DNA from 2 places in the Bacillus sp. 5RYD7K genome. Region 1 is predicted to be linked to the other one. Evidence: riboswitches for the same ligand, from Rfam matches in the RefSeq annotation. Region 1 holds a riboswitch; the other holds the start of a gene.

Evidence for each region. Region 1 has a riboswitch for S-adenosylmethionine ahead of ACQE26_RS15985 (phosphoadenylyl-sulfate reductase). Riboswitches for the same ligand answer to the same signal wherever they lie in the genome.
Region 2: another riboswitch for S-adenosylmethionine. It lies ahead of metE (5-methyltetrahydropteroyltriglutamate--homocysteine S-methyltransferase); the one in region 1 lies ahead of ACQE26_RS15985 (phosphoadenylyl-sulfate reductase).

The regions. Positions count from the first base shown of each region.
Region 1 is NZ_CP191200.1:3,257,047-3,264,692, reverse strand. It holds gene ACQE26_RS16005 (dihydroorotate dehydrogenase electron transfer subunit) at 1-706, shown strand, start outside; gene ACQE26_RS16000 (dihydroorotate dehydrogenase) at 706-1,641, shown strand; gene pyrF (orotidine-5'-phosphate decarboxylase) at 1,610-2,329, shown strand; gene pyrE (orotate phosphoribosyltransferase) at 2,326-2,958, shown strand; SAM riboswitch class I at 3,060-3,164, shown strand; gene ACQE26_RS15985 (phosphoadenylyl-sulfate reductase) at 3,291-3,992, shown strand; gene cysP (sulfate permease) at 4,005-5,069, shown strand; gene sat (sulfate adenylyltransferase) at 5,117-6,265, shown strand; gene cysC (adenylyl-sulfate kinase) at 6,279-6,872, shown strand; gene cobA (uroporphyrinogen-III C-methyltransferase) at 6,997-7,646, shown strand, end outside.
Region 2 is NZ_CP191200.1:3,533,698-3,541,343, reverse strand. It holds gene ACQE26_RS17160 (MFS transporter) at 1-762, opposite strand, end outside; gene yeiL (transcriptional regulator YeiL) at 845-1,516, shown strand; gene metE (5-methyltetrahydropteroyltriglutamate--homocysteine S-methyltransferase) at 1,564-3,852, opposite strand; SAM riboswitch class I at 3,936-4,090, opposite strand; gene isp (serine protease Isp) at 4,231-5,190, opposite strand; gene ACQE26_RS17140 (STAS domain-containing protein) at 5,410-6,243, shown strand; gene thiX (HMP/thiamine ABC transporter permease ThiX) at 6,289-7,050, opposite strand; gene ACQE26_RS17130 (ABC transporter ATP-binding protein) at 7,025-7,646, opposite strand, start outside.

The sequences.
Region 1 (7,646 bases):
GCTGAAAGGAGAGCTTGTCCGGCACTTTACCGAGCCGGGACAATTTCTTCATCTGAAGGTAAGTGACGCGGTCACGCCGCTATTAAGAAGGCCGCTCAGCATTGCGGACGTCAATTTCGCCGCGGATGAAGTATCCGTTATCTACAGAGCTGACGGTGAGGGGACGCGTCTTTTGTCTGAGAAAAAAGAGGGCGGAAGGATAGACGTTCTCGGCCCTCTCGGCAACGGATTCCCCGTCCGGCGGATAGAACCCGGAAAAACCGCGCTGTTAGTCGGAGGCGGAGTCGGGGTTCCGCCTTTGCAGGAACTGTCAAAGCGCCTGACGGAAAAAGGCGTAAACGTTATTCATGTGCTTGGGTTTCAATCAGCAAAGGATGTTTTTTACGAACAGGAATGTCTCGCGTACGGAGATACCTACGTGGCGACGGCTGACGGAACATATGGAGAAAAAGGATTTGTCACCGATGTCATCCGCGAAAAGCAGATCGAATTCGATGTCCTGCTCAGCTGCGGGCCGACACCGATGCTGAAAGCGCTGAAGCAGCAGTACGGCCATAAAGAAGTTTACCTTTCGATGGAAGAGCGGATGGGCTGCGGAATAGGGGCCTGCTTCGCCTGCGTGTGCCGTACGGGCGAAAGCGATACGTCGTATGTAAAAGTCTGCCTTGACGGGCCGGTATTTAAAGCTGAGGAGGTGGCGCTGTAATGTTAGAGGTGAATCTGCCGGGTCTCCAATTGAAAAACCCGATCATCCCCGCTTCCGGATGTTTCGGTTTCGGGAAGGAATATGCCGGATTTTACGATTTATCATGCCTCGGAGGCATCATGATTAAAGCCACCACGAACGAAGCCCGCTTCGGAAATCCGACACCGAGAGTGGCGGAGACAAGCGCGGGAATGCTGAATGCCATCGGACTGCAAAATCCCGGTCTGGAGCATGTGCTCAATCATGAGCTGCCTTGGCTCGAACAGTTTGACACGCCGATTATCGCAAACGTCGCGGGTTCTCAGGTGGAAGACTATAAAGAAGTAGCCGAACGCATCAGCCAAGCGCCGAATGTGCATGCGCTTGAGCTGAACATCTCGTGTCCGAATGTCAAAACGGGCGGGATTGCTTTTGGAACTGATCCCGCCATGGCGGCCGATCTGACAAAAGCGGTGAAAGAAGTTTCCGCAGTGCCTGTGTATGTGAAGCTTTCTCCTAATGTCGCAAACATAACCGAAATTGCGAAAGCGATTGAAGCGGCCGGTGCTGACGGGCTGACGATGATTAATACACTCGTCGGGATGAGGCTCGATCTTAAGACGGGACGGCCGATTTTAGCAAATAAAACGGGCGGACTGTCAGGCCCGGCGATCAAACCGGTCGCCATCCGGATGGTATACGAAGTCAGCCAGGCCGTTCAAATTCCGATTATCGGGATGGGCGGCGTCCAGACCGCAGAAGATGCATTAGAATTTCTTCTCGCCGGAGCAAGTGCAGTTGCCGTTGGGACGGCCAACTTCGTCAATCCGTTCGTCTGCCCGGAAATCATTGAACAGCTCCCTCGTGTGCTGCGCCAATACGGCTATCAATCTGTAAGTGAATGCATCGGAAGGAGCTGGAAACATGCAGAACAACCTGCCCATCATCGCGCTTGATTTTGCATCAGGAGAAGAAACTTTAGCGTTTCTAGATTTGTTTGAAAAGGAAAGGCTGTTTGTCAAAACGGGGATGGAACTTTTTTATCAGGAAGGCCCCGCCATCATTCATCAATTAAAAGAACGGAACTGTGATATATTTTTAGATTTGAAGCTTCATGATATTCCGACTACAGTCAATAAAGCGATGAAGCGGCTTGCGGGTCTCGGCGTTGATCTCGTCAATGTGCATGCCGCAGGGGGCGGACGCATGATGCGCGCAGCTCTTGAGGGGCTTGAAGAAGGCACGCCGGCAGGCAAAAAACGCCCGTCATTAATCGCAGTCACCCAGCTGACGAGCACTTCAGAGCAGATGGCGAAGGAAGAGCTTCTGCTGCAAAAGCCGCTGTTAGAAACGGTTGTACATTACGGCAAAATGGCTGAAGAGTGCGGGCTGGACGGAGTGGTATGTTCAGTTCATGAAACAAAAGCCATTTATGAAGCGGTCCGGCCGTCATTTCTGACAGTCACGCCGGGCATCCGCACGGCCAATGACGCAGCTGATGATCAAGTCCGGACGGCGACTCCGTCATTTGCGAAAGAAAACGGTTCGTCAGCCATTGTCGTGGGCCGTTCAATTACAAAAGCGGAAAACCCCGTTAAAGCATATGAAGCCATTAAACTGGAATGGGAGGGCGTTCGCCGATGAAACAGGCTATCGCAAAACATCTATTACACATTGAAGCTGTCTTTTTACGCCCGAATGAGCCGTTTACGTGGGCGAGCGGCATTCTATCGCCGATTTATTGTGACAACCGTCTGACATTGTCGTATCCAAAAGTGAGAAATGATGTGGCGGACGGGCTCGGCAGACTGCTGAAAGAGCATTTCCCCGAGGCGGAGATGATCGCGGGCACTGCCACGGCAGGCATTCCGCATGCTGCGCTTCTCGCAGACCGTACAGGCGCTCCGATGTGCTACGTCAGAAGCAAACCGAAAGCGCACGGCAAAGGAAATCAAATAGAAGGCGCCGTTAAAAAAGGACAAAAAACAGTCGTGATTGAAGATTTGATTTCTACCGGGGGCAGCGTGCTTGAAGCTGCGGCGGCCCTTCAAAGAGAGGGCGCGGAAGTTCTCGGCGTCATTTCAATTTTTACATACGGACTGCCGAAAGCAAGAGAAGCCTTTAAAAAAGCGGGTCTGCCGTACTACTCGTTAACAGATTATGACACGCTGATTGAAGTAGCGCTTGAAAACGGAACGATACATTCAGATGACATTGAGAAACTGAAATCATGGAAACAGAATCCCGAGTCAAAAGATTGGTTTAAAAAATAATGACAATAAAAACAGGCCTCAGGGCCTGTTTTATTATTCCTATCAAAAAACTCGGGTTGACTTCTGTTAGAATTGTGCTAAAATTTAGTACAAATCTAAAAAGCTTATCAAGAGCGGCTGAGGGACTGGACCGATGACGCCCGGCAACCTGCGTGACATGCAAGGTGCCGCATCCAGAAAAATGCACAGCATTTTGAAGATAAGGGCTATAACGGGTCACTGTCTTTCATTCCGCTGGATTGAAAGTTTTTTATATGAAAAAAGATTGAGGGATAAGACAACCGGCAGAAAACAACAGCTGTTTGATTGTCTCCGGGAGGAGGAAAGAAAAAATGCTAACGTATGACACATGGGAGGAACCGGAGATTACATTTCCGGAAGACGATTCCTATAAAGGCGCGCTGTCCGTTTTAAAATGGGCATACGGCCACTACGGAGACCAGCTTGTTTACGCGTGCAGCTTCGGGATTGAGGGAATCGTCCTGATCGATTTAATTTCTAAAGTGAAAAAAGACGCGGAAATCGTGTTTCTCGATACAGGACTTCACTTTAAAGAAACATATGAAACGATCGAAAAAGTGAAAGAACGTTACCCGGGACTGAACATCATCCTGAAAAAGCCCAGCCTTACTCTTGAGGAACAGGCCGAGGCTCACGGAGATAAACTGTGGGAAAGAGAACCGAACCAGTGCTGCTTCATCAGAAAAATTCTGCCGTTAAGAGAAGCGCTCGCCGGGCGTCCGGCATGGCTGTCCGGCCTCCGACGCGATCAAGGGCCGAGCCGGGCGAATACGAATTTCCTGAATAAAGACGATAAGTTTCAATCCATTAAAGTATGCCCGCTGATCCACTGGACGTGGAAAGACATCTGGAGATATACATCCAAGCATGAGCTGGATTATAACATTCTTCATGATCAGGGCTATCCGAGCATCGGCTGTGAACCGTGCACTTCACCTGCGTTTACCGCAGAAGACCTGCGGAGCGGCAGATGGAACGGAATGGCGAAAACAGAATGCGGACTGCATGAATAAAGGAGCTGCACAATGGAATTAGCCGCTATTTTATTCTGCCTGTTTTTCGCCATGAATATCGGAGCCAGCGGAGCCGCGGCTTCAATGGGAGTCGCTTACGGGTCCGGCGCCGTTAAAAAGAAAACGTATGCGCTGATTATCTGCGCGGCCGGCGTCCTGTCAGGGGCGGTTATCGGCGGCGGAGAAGTCGTTAAGACGATCAGCGGCGGAATCATTCCCGAACAGACCATTACGCTCACCATTGTCTGTATTATTATCGGAGCGGCGGCGTTATCGTTATTCACGGCGAATGTGCTCGGCATTCCGCTGTCGACGAGCGAGGTCACCGTCGGGGCGATTGTCGGGGTCGGCGTTGCGTACAAAGTATTGTTTCTGCAGCATCTTTTGGTCATCGTGATTTTTTGGGTCCTCGTTCCGTTTGTCGCGTTCTGTTTCACGTTTCTCGTATCGAAGGTATCCAGTTCTCTGAATATTCGAGTCATTTCGAGCCGGAAACAGAAGGTTTTGGGGGTTGTCCTGCTTATTGCGGGGTTTTGGGAAGCTTTTTCAGCCGGAATGAACAACGTCGCAAATGCGGTGGGCCCTTTAGTTGCCGCCGGCGTGCTCAGCGTGTCCAAAGGGACGCTGTACGGAGGCATCTTTGTCGCTCTCGGCGCTCTGCTTTTAGGACGCAGAGTGCTTGAAACCAACGGGAAAAAGATTACGAGATTTTCCGCCGGCGAAGGCATACTGCTTTCCGGAACCGGGGCCGGGCTTGTCATTATCAGTTCCGTGTTCGGTCTGCCGGTTCCTTTGGCGCAGGTGACATCATCATCAATCATCGGTATCGGAATGGCCAAAAACGGGCCGAACGTTTTTCATAAAGAAGTCGTGAAAACGATGCTCAAAGTATGGGTCGTTTCGCCGTTTTTGTCACTGTCGATTTCGTATCTGCTTGTCTCTCTGCTGTTAAAAGGAGATTACTATTCCATCTTTATGATGGCCAGCGTGCTTTTGGCAGCTGGCGGAGCCGCCAGTCTGATGAAAGCTATCCGAAAAGAGAAACGCTCTGTCCATGAACAAGGCGGGGGCATTTAACTATTAATCTGAGTTTATTTATCTGTTAACTGGGAGGAAAATGTACTATGAGTCTAGCACCGCACGGAGGAACATTAGTTAATCGGGTGAATGAGCAGTATGATCTAACATCCGTCCAAAAAGAAATTGAGCTGGATTTGATTTCGTTTGCTGATTTAGAGCTGATCGGAATCGGAGCCTACAGCCCGATTGAAGGATTTTTCACAGAAAAAGATTACGTGTCAGTCGTTGAAAATATGCGTCTGGCATCCGGGGCCGTCTGGTCTTTGCCGATTACGCTTCCGGTCGATTCAGAAAAAGCGGCTGAGCTTGCTGTCGGAGACACCGTAAAACTGACTTACGGCGGAGAAACATACGGCGCAGTGGACATCGAAGATATTTATACGCCGGATAAACAAAAAGAAGCCGTTCACGTATATAAAACCGATGATGACGCTCATCCAGGCGTGAAAAAACTATTTTCACGCGGCGATACGTATGTCGGCGGGCCGATCACATTAATCAAAAAAGCGTCAAAGCAGTTTCCTGAGTTTACATTTGAACCTGCTGAAACGAGACGAAGCTTTGAAGAAAAAGGCTGGAAAACCATCGTCGGTTTCCAAACGAGAAATCCGGTTCACCGCGCTCACGAATATATCCAGAAAACCGCGCTTGAGACGGTTGACGGCCTGTTTTTGAACCCGCTCGTCGGTGAAACAAAATCAGACGACATTCCGGCGGATGTCAGAATGGAAAGCTATCAGGTGCTGCTCGATCATTATTATCCGAAAGACCGCGTTTTCCTCGGCGTATTTTTGGCGGCAATGCGGTACGCGGGACCGAGAGAAGCCATTTTCCACGCGCTTGTCCGCAAAAACTACGGCTGCACGCATTTTATCGTCGGCCGCGATCATGCCGGCGTCGGTGATTACTACGGCACATACGAAGCGCAAGAGCTGTTTGATCAATTTACAGCGGATGAGCTCGGGATTACACCGATGAAATTCGAGCACAGCTTCTTCTGCCAAAAATGCGGCAACATGGGAACGGCCAAAACATGTCCGCATGACAGAGAAGACCACGTCATTCTGTCGGGAACAAAGGTCAGAGAAATGCTGCGAAGCGGCGTCATGCCGCCGGCGGAATTCAGCCGTCCTGAAGTTGTCGATGTGCTGATTAAAGGGCTGAAAACGAAAGAAGAAGCAGGCGTTTCTTAAGGAGGAAAAAAGAGTGACAAATCGTGATATCGTATGGCATGAAGCCTCAATAACGAAAGAAGAATACCAGCAGAAAAACAAGCATAAAAGCTCTATCCTCTGGCTGACGGGTTTAAGCGGTTCAGGGAAATCTACGATTGCAAACGCCGCAGCCCGCGAGCTGTTTGAACAAGGCTATCAAGTCATTGTGCTTGATGGAGATAACATCCGTCACGGCTTAAACAAGGACTTAGGATTTTCTGATGATGACCGCAAGGAAAATATACGCCGAATCGGGGAAGTGGCAAAGCTTTTCGTTCAGCAGGGCACCATCGTCATTACGGCCTTTATTTCTCCGTTCCGTGAGGACAGAGATCAGGTGAGAGAGCTCGTGGCAGAAGGCGAATTTAATGAAATCTATGTGAAATGCGACCTCGATATATGTGAAAAGCGCGATCCGAAAGGTTTGTATAAAAAAGCCAGAAACGGCGAAATTCCGTTCTTTACGGGAATCGACTCACCGTATGAAGAGCCGAATGCGCCTGAGCTCGTACTTGATTCAGGAAAATATGCACGCGAAGAATGCACCGGCAGACTGATTGATTTTGTGAAAAACAGCTTAGCATAATAAGTCCGAAAAGGCCGCGCAATCAGCCGGATACTCCCCCTAATGGCGGGATATGGTAAAATAGCTGAGGTGCGGCCTCGCGGCTGTTCTGTGAAGATGTCAAAACGGATCGGGGAGACATGCTATGGGGAAAGTATTTATCGTTGGAGCCGGTCCGGGAGATCCGGACTTATTAACGGTCAAGGCAATGAAAGCCATACAGAAAGCGGACGTTATACTATATGACAGATTGGTAAACAAAGAGATTTTACAGTATGCAAGAGAAGAAGCAGATCTGATTTACTGCGGAAAGCTCCCGGATTTTCATATTATGAAGCAGGATACGATCAACCGTTTCCTTGTGAAGTATGCGAAAAAGGGAAAAACCGTGGTCAGGCTCAAGGGGGGCGATCCGTTTGTTTTCGGCCGCGGGGGCGAAGAAGCGGAGGCTCTCGCGCAAAACGCCATTCCGTTTGAGATCGTTCCCGGCATTACAGCGGGAATCGCGGCAGCTGCTTACGCCGGCATTCCCGTGACGCACAGGGAGGCGAGCTCCAATGTCGCATTTGTTACAGGGCATTATAAACAAGAAGACGACTTTGAAGAAAAATGGAAAGCACTGGCGACGGGCATTGATACGCTGGTGATTTATATGGGGATTAAAAATATCCGGCAGATTGAAAGAATGCTGCTGGAAAACGGCAGAGACGGCGGCACCCCGGCGGCCTTTATTCATTGGGGAACGACGGACAGGCAAAAAACAGTCGTCTGCACCGTCAGCACGCTTTCAGACAC
Region 2 (7,646 bases), 280 kb from region 1:
GAAAATGATCTCCGCAATAACGGCGATGTTGATGATGATTCCGATTGCATATGCGGGTGCATGGATTTCCTGCAAAAAGAGATAACCGTAATTGTAATAAGACGCATGTGCCGCCTGCAGCAAGATAACGATTGCGAGCACCAGACCGAAATGTTTGATGCGGAATAAGGCAAGCATGCCCTCTTTTTTTGTACAATCTGTTTCCGGCCGTTTTGAAAGAACAGCGGGCGCATGCATAAAGCTGAGGCATACGAATATCAGAGTGCTCAAAAGCAGTGCCCATAAAATCACTTGATCTCCAAATATACCTGTAAAGACGGACAGGATGACGCCGGCTGAAACAAATCCGGCGGACCCCCATTGCCGGCTGGTTCCGTAATCTCTTAATTCATTATGCTGTACCAAAACGCCGCAAGCGCTGTCCAAAGCAGGCATCAAAGCCGGATAAAACACATGCAGCCCTAATGTGACAAGAAGCAGGCTTTGAAAAGAGTCAGCCGGAATATAACATAAAAGCGCAAGAAGCGTACCGATTCTGGCTCCGTTCAATATGGCTCTGCTGCTGAATTTTCCGGATAAATAAGGAAAGAAAAACAATGTGGAAATTCCTCTTGCCGCCAGACCTAAGCTCATAATGAAACTGGCTTCGGATACGGAAACCCCTTTTATATGAACCATCCATCCCGTCCAATAGGGCAGAAAAATCCCCCATGTCATAAAAAAGCTAAAAAAATGCAGACTCATCCAGCGATATGCGTTCATTCCCGTTCCTCCTTTTCATTGGCATGTTATCATGTAAAACGTAAAGATAATATGAGATATCTCATATATTTCGGGGTGGACGATGGAAATTTATAAAGGTGAGAAAAAACGGCATCAGATAGAAAAACACTCAATCGCGCATTTATTTTCTTTTCCCGCTGAAGAGTATATGGAGGTGCGGGAATATCAGCGGGATGAATGGATGATTCAAGAGGGCATGAGGCCGGACTTCCTGTTTTACGTGATTGAAGGAAAAGCGAAAATATATGTAACCCATCAAAACGGAAAAGTATCGTTAATTAATTTTATCAACAAAAATGATTACATCGGAGAGATGGAACTATTACATGAAGTATATTACACAAAAGGCATTCAGGCCTCAGCGAAGACTGTTTGTTTCGCTCTGCCAATTTGCCGCTGCCGCGGGCAATTGCTGCAGGATGCGAATTTTCTGCGTGAATTGGCTAAGTTTTTAAGTGATAAGGCAACGCTTATGGCTTCAAAGTATTCACAAAGTCTGGCGTTCCCGGTTGAAAATCGGCTTGCTGATTTTATTTTGCAGACGGCGTATGAAGGATTTTATAAAGAGAAGCACGTAACGGTTTGTGATTATTTAGGTGTATCTTACCGTCATCTCTTGCATGTGCTGACGCAATTCTGCCAAAAAGGGTATTTGCAGAAAGAAGGGCGGGGCTATCAAATTAAGCAGCATGATTCACTGAGTGAACTTGCAGAGGCGCTGAAGAATAAGTAACATGCTCAAAAAAACAGCCATCCGCACATTAGGGATGGCTGTTTTCATTATACAAGCTGAGCTTGTTTTTTTCGCGCCTGTTTCGCAGCGTCGACCATATTTTTTAATGCCGCAACGGTTTCTTCCTGCTGTCTTGTTTTCAGCCCGCAGTCCGGGTTTACCCAGAAGCGGTCTGTCGGACACACTTCAAGCGCATCATCGATAATTTGATAGATTTCTTCAGTAGCCGGCACGCGCGGGCTGTGAATGTCGTATACACCGAGTCCGAGGCCTTTCACGTAAGGATGATCTTTCAGATATTCTAAAAATCCTCCGTGGCTTCGGCTGTGTTCGATTGTGATGACATCAGCGTCAAGGTCATTGATCGTATCGACAATATCTTCAAAGTTGCTGTAACACATATGCGTATGAATCTGCGTCTCATTTTTCACAGAAGACGTCGTTAATCGGAAAGCTTCTGCTGCCCAAGTTAAATATTCATCCCAATCCTGCGTTTTTAACGGCAGGCCTTCACGGAGCGCGGGTTCATCCACTTGGATAATCTGAATACCGGCATCTTCAAGCGCTTTTACTTCTTTTCTGAGGGCAAGCCCGATCTGGAAGGCGATTTCTTTTCTTGAAATATCCACGCGCGGGAATGACCAGTTTAAAATGGTGACAGGTCCCGTCAGCATGCCTTTCATGTGCTTTTCTGTCAGCGATTGGGCATAGATCGTATCTTTTACCGTCATCGGTTCGATAAATTCGACATCACCGAAAATGACAGGCGGACGTACGCAGCGTGAACCGTAAGACTGCACCCATGCATATTTCGTAAAGGCGAACCCGGCCAGTTTTTCACCGAAGTATTCGACCATGTCCGTCCGTTCAAATTCTCCGTGAACGAGCACGTCTAAGCCGATTTCTTCCTGAATGTCAACCCAGCGCTTCGTTTCCGCATTAATAAACGCTTGATACTGTTCATCCGTCCAATCTTTTTTCCGCCATTTTTGCCGTGCGCTCCGCACTTCTGCAGATTGAGGGAAGCTTCCGATCGTCGTCGTCGGCAGAAGGGGAAGACCGAGTGATTCATTTTGCAGCGCCAATCGTTCTTCAAAGCTTGCAGGGCGGGAGAAATCTTTTTCTGTCAGCTGATTCAATTCTTCTTTTTGAGCTGAGTTCGCTCCTGTTGCGAATGCTTTCAAAGCTTTAAGTGCCGCTTTTGACTCTTCGATCTGCTCACTGACGGCCGCTTTGCCGGACAGAAGCCCTTCTTTTAAGACGCCGAGTTCCGCCAGTTTTTCTTTAGCGTATGACAGGCCGTTCAGCAAATCCTTTTCAAGATGCTCATCAGGGTGTTTCGCCACCGGCACGTGCAGAAGGCTGCTTGAAGGCTGAATCCATAACTCCTCAACATCAGCGTGGCTGAGGATATCCAAAGCCGCATCAAGGCCTTCTTCAACATCGATTTTCCAAATGTTTCGGCCGTCGATCACACCGGCTGCCAGCACTTTATCTTTCGGGAAGCCGTGCTTTTTCAATTGCTCAAGGTTTCTGCCTTTATCATGCACGAAATCAAGCCCGATTCCCTGTACAGGATACGAAACGAGTTCTTCATATGCATCAACCGAATCGAAGTATGTCTGCAGGAGGACATTCAGCCCTGAAAGCTCTTTTGTAATAGATTCATAGAGTTCTTTTGCGGCGCGGACATCTTCAGCTGAGGCTGTCACAAGGGCTGGCTCATCAATCTGAACCCATTTGACGCCTTCTGCTTCAAGCTCTTTCAGCAGCTGTACATAAAGAGGAACAAGGCGCTTTTGAATCGCTTTCGCCTCTGATTCTTCGTATCCTTTCGCAAGTGTGACGAATGTATACGGACCGACAATGACAGGTTTCGTTTCCGCTCCGAATTCTTCTTTGATCCGGCGGTAGTCGTCAAGCTGTTTGTTTCTCGTCAGACGGAATTCAATGCTTTCGTCATATTCAGGAACGATGTAATGGTAGTTGGTATTGAACCATTTTGTCATTTCACTGGAAACGGCGTCTTTAACACCGCGGGCAATCGCGAAATATGTATCAACGGGATCCGTGATGCTGCGGAATCTTTCCGGAATCCAGTTAAAGCTGACGGCGGTATCAAGCACATGGTCATAATGAGTAAAATCAGAGACCGGCACGATATCGATATTTTGGTCAAGCTGTGTTTTGACAGCTGATAAGAATAAACCGTCAAGCTCTTTAAGAAACGTTTCTTTATCAGTGTTTCCTTTCCAATAAGCCTCAAGCGCTTTTTTCCATTCTCTGTTCAAGCCGATTCTCGGAAAACCGAGATTTGAAGTTTTGATTGTAGTCATTAAGTCTCCTCCTTTAAGTGAGATGTAACAAAAAAGCCTCTTTCTCATGAGAGAAAGAGGCTTTAACATCAAAATGTAAGCCTCTCTTATCTCTCAGATCACGTCTGATGGAATTAGCACCGTGCCTTAGGAGACAATCGTCTCGGCGCAAAAATCACGCGCCCCATTTCACAATGGAATTACGGTCGGTTGCTGTTGGGGTCAAAAGGCCAATCCCTCGCCCAACTCTCGATAAGAGAAAATATTTCAATTTTTTTGAAAAGTTACATCATTTGTTGGTTATCTTATCAGCTTATTCAGATCACTGTCAATAGAAAATCTCACATTTTAAAAATTGGTGATGTTGACAAGCGGATCAATCATTATATGAGAAAAATATCAGAAAGACAGCAGCTGTGCCTGTTCGGCTCTTTCCATGAGCACATCAGGTGCGTCTAAATACAGAAATCCGTTCCCGGCCAATGTTTTGGCGATGCCCAAAGGAAGAGTCCGCCGCACAAGCTGGGCATAAATTTCGGCTTCAGAAAGCGTCCGCTGAAACGAGTCCTGTTCAAGCCCTTTTATTAAGGCCAGCGCTCCGCTCACGTGCGGGGCGGCCATTGAAGTGCCCGTCAGCTTCCCGTATTTATGGTTGGGAAGGGTGGAGAGAATGTTTTCTCCGGGCGCCACGAGGTCAATTTCTTTATTTGCGTTTGAAAATTCTGACGATTTACGGGCGATTGAGACTGATCCGACGGCGATCACTTCGTTGTAAGCGGCCGGATACGACAGTTCTTCTGTCCGCTCGTCTCCGTCACCTTCATTTCCTGCTGCGCAAACGACCAGTACACCGCTTTTTACCGCATTTGTGACGGCTTCTTTCAGTTCAGGCACATCGTTCGGCCCGCCGAGTGACATGGAAATAATGTCCGCCTTTTGTTCAACGGCGTAGTTGATGCCGTTAATAATCCATTCGTATTTGCCGCTGCCGTTTTGACCGCCGAGAACTTTAACGATTAAAAGGCTCGCTTCCGGCGCAACACCTGAAATTCCGCCGTTTGAATCATTGGCGGCAATCGTTCCGGAAACATGTGTCCCGTGGCCGTTGTAATCGGAAATCGCGTCTTCTTTGCCTTCGTCATCATCGGTGAAGTTTTTTCCGCCGATAACCCGGTCTTTCAAATCAGGATGATTAATGTCGCAGCCTGTATCAAGCACCGCGATTTTAATATCCTTTCCTTTAAACCCTTTTGCCCACAATTCTGGCGCCTTAATCACTTTAATACCCTCAGGAAGCTCGTTCACATCCATGATCTGCTCATCCGTGACATAAGGAATCAACCGCATTTCACCATTCATAAAAAAGCCCTCCTTTTTTATGCTTGCGAGTGGATTCAAGGGTGTTGCTACTATTTTATGGCAGATTATGCCGTTCGGGAAGAGTCATTTGAAGCATTTTGATAAAAAAGGCGCAATCTATTGCACTAAATAATTTCAAATAATTGGATGGTTCAACGGCTTTTATTTTGATTCGGCATCAGCTGACGCTATAATTGGAAATGGGAAAGGAGAAGAGGTATGAAGATAAATGAAGCATTGTACGACTATTTTTCCGAACGGGTGGATCAAATTGCGAAAGAATGGATTGAAACGATGGAAGATTCGGATCCGAATTCGATTTACTCTTTGACAAATCCCGTCATCATAGAAGAGCTGATGGAGCAAGATAAAGAATTTTACCGGTATATTAATAAAATGTATATCATGCCGGAAAAAGAATTTTTAGAAGAGTTCGAGCGATGGGTGATTGAGCTTGCGAAAGACCAGAAGCATCTGGATACCCCGGTCCAGTATGTGGTTCGTGAATTCATGAGAAACCGGAGACTGTACATCAGTTATTATGATGCGTTTGCCGATAAACATGAATCTTCGTTTGCCGAGGGAGAAAGGAAGAGATGGGAGAATTTAATCGTTCAAGTATTTGATTTTACGATTTACACATTTGTCGATCACGCCGAATATAATTCGAAAATGCAGCTGAATGCGCAAAGAGAAATGATTTTAGAATTAAGCTCGCCGGTTATTACGCTGAGCAATCGGACGGGGCTTCTGCCGCTTGTCGGCAATATTGACACGGAACGCGCCAAATACATTCTTGAAAATACGCTGAGTACATGTGCAAACCGGCTGATTGAGCATCTGTTAATCGACTTGTCGGGCGTAGTGGTTGTCGATACAATGGTGGCGCACCAGATTTTTAAATTAATTGAGGCGCTGAACCTGATCGGCGTTTCGTCCACTTTATCCGGGATCAGGCCGGAAATTGCCCAAACCGCCGTACAGCTCGGCATTAATTTCTCGGATATTACGATTAAATCCAACCTCGCCCAGGCTCTCAATTATCATCAGTAACATACATATAAAAACAGGCTGCCGAATCACTCCGGCGGCCTGTTTTTATACAAACAACAGTGAAATGAGACAGCTTGCGCCGAATAAAAGGAGCACGAGCATGAAAAAGAACCAGTCGGCGCGGCGCACAGTAACCGTTCTGTAAAACGTGCGGTTTCGGCTCCCTGTAAAGCCTTTAGATTCCATTGCGATCGCTGTGCGTTCCGCCTTTCTGATGGCGCCTGCCAAAAGCGGGATGGTAAAGCGCCTGAAGGCAAAGAGCTTTCCTTTCAGCCCGGAATCAGATGCCGCGCCTCTGATTCTGTGCGCCTGTCTGATAATCAGGATTTCATCTTTCAGAAGAGGAAGAAACCGGAACCCGGCGATCACGCCGTAAGCAAGCTTCGGCGGGAGCTTACATTGCTGAATCAGACTGAGCATAAACAGAATCGGATCGGTTGTGAAAAGAAACATCATCGACAAAGCGGAAAAACATAAAATACGAAACGCGATAGAAATCCCGAGCGTCGCATTATCACTGTTGACGGCAATCGGTCCGAGCTTAAACAACAGATTGCTTTCGGTTGTCGGGACGTGTCCGAATACGGCGGCTGTCCATAAAGATCCGAAGGCAAGAATGACAAATGGAACCGTAAACAGCAGCCATTTTTTCAGCGGCACACGTCCCGCCAAGAGGACGCCTCCGGCAATGATAATATAAAACAAAGCAGGCGTGTACGGGTTATAAATAAACGACAGCATAATGACGCATAACAAAACAGCCGCCGCCTTAATTGACGGGTTAACAGCCTCCAGCCGCAGGTTCATTTCTCCGCCTCCTGTCGTGTTTCATCCATTCATACCGCAGCGGCAAAGCTAAATGCGCCCGCTCCGCGATTCCGATATGATCGGAAAACAATGAGTCCGGCGTTCCGCGGTACACCAGCTTCGTGCCGCAGAGCACAAGGATCGAATCGGCATAATCTGAGACGAGCTCCATATTATGTGTCACCATTAAAACAGCCGTTCCTTCCTTTTGGATCTCCTGAAGCATCAGCATGCACTCACGCGCCGTTTTTGCGTCCTGCCCGAAAGTCGGTTCATCAAGCAGCAAAACTTTCACCTGATGCATAAGCATCGTCGCGACGCTGAGCCTGCGCTTTTGTCCTTGGCTTAAAGAGAACGGATGCTGTGAGGCATAGCGTCTCAGGCCGAACCGGGTTAAGAGCTGAAGAGCTTTCTCCTTTGCGGCTTGACCGTTTTCAAAGCCGAACAAGAGCTCTTGAATGACGGAATCTGTGACAAACTGGTGTTCAGGATTTTGGAAAACATACCCCATCAGGCGCCGAAGCTCTTTTTCCGAATAGGAATCTACCGGTCTGCCGTCTATTTTGATGTCTCCGCTCACAGGGCGGATGAGCTTG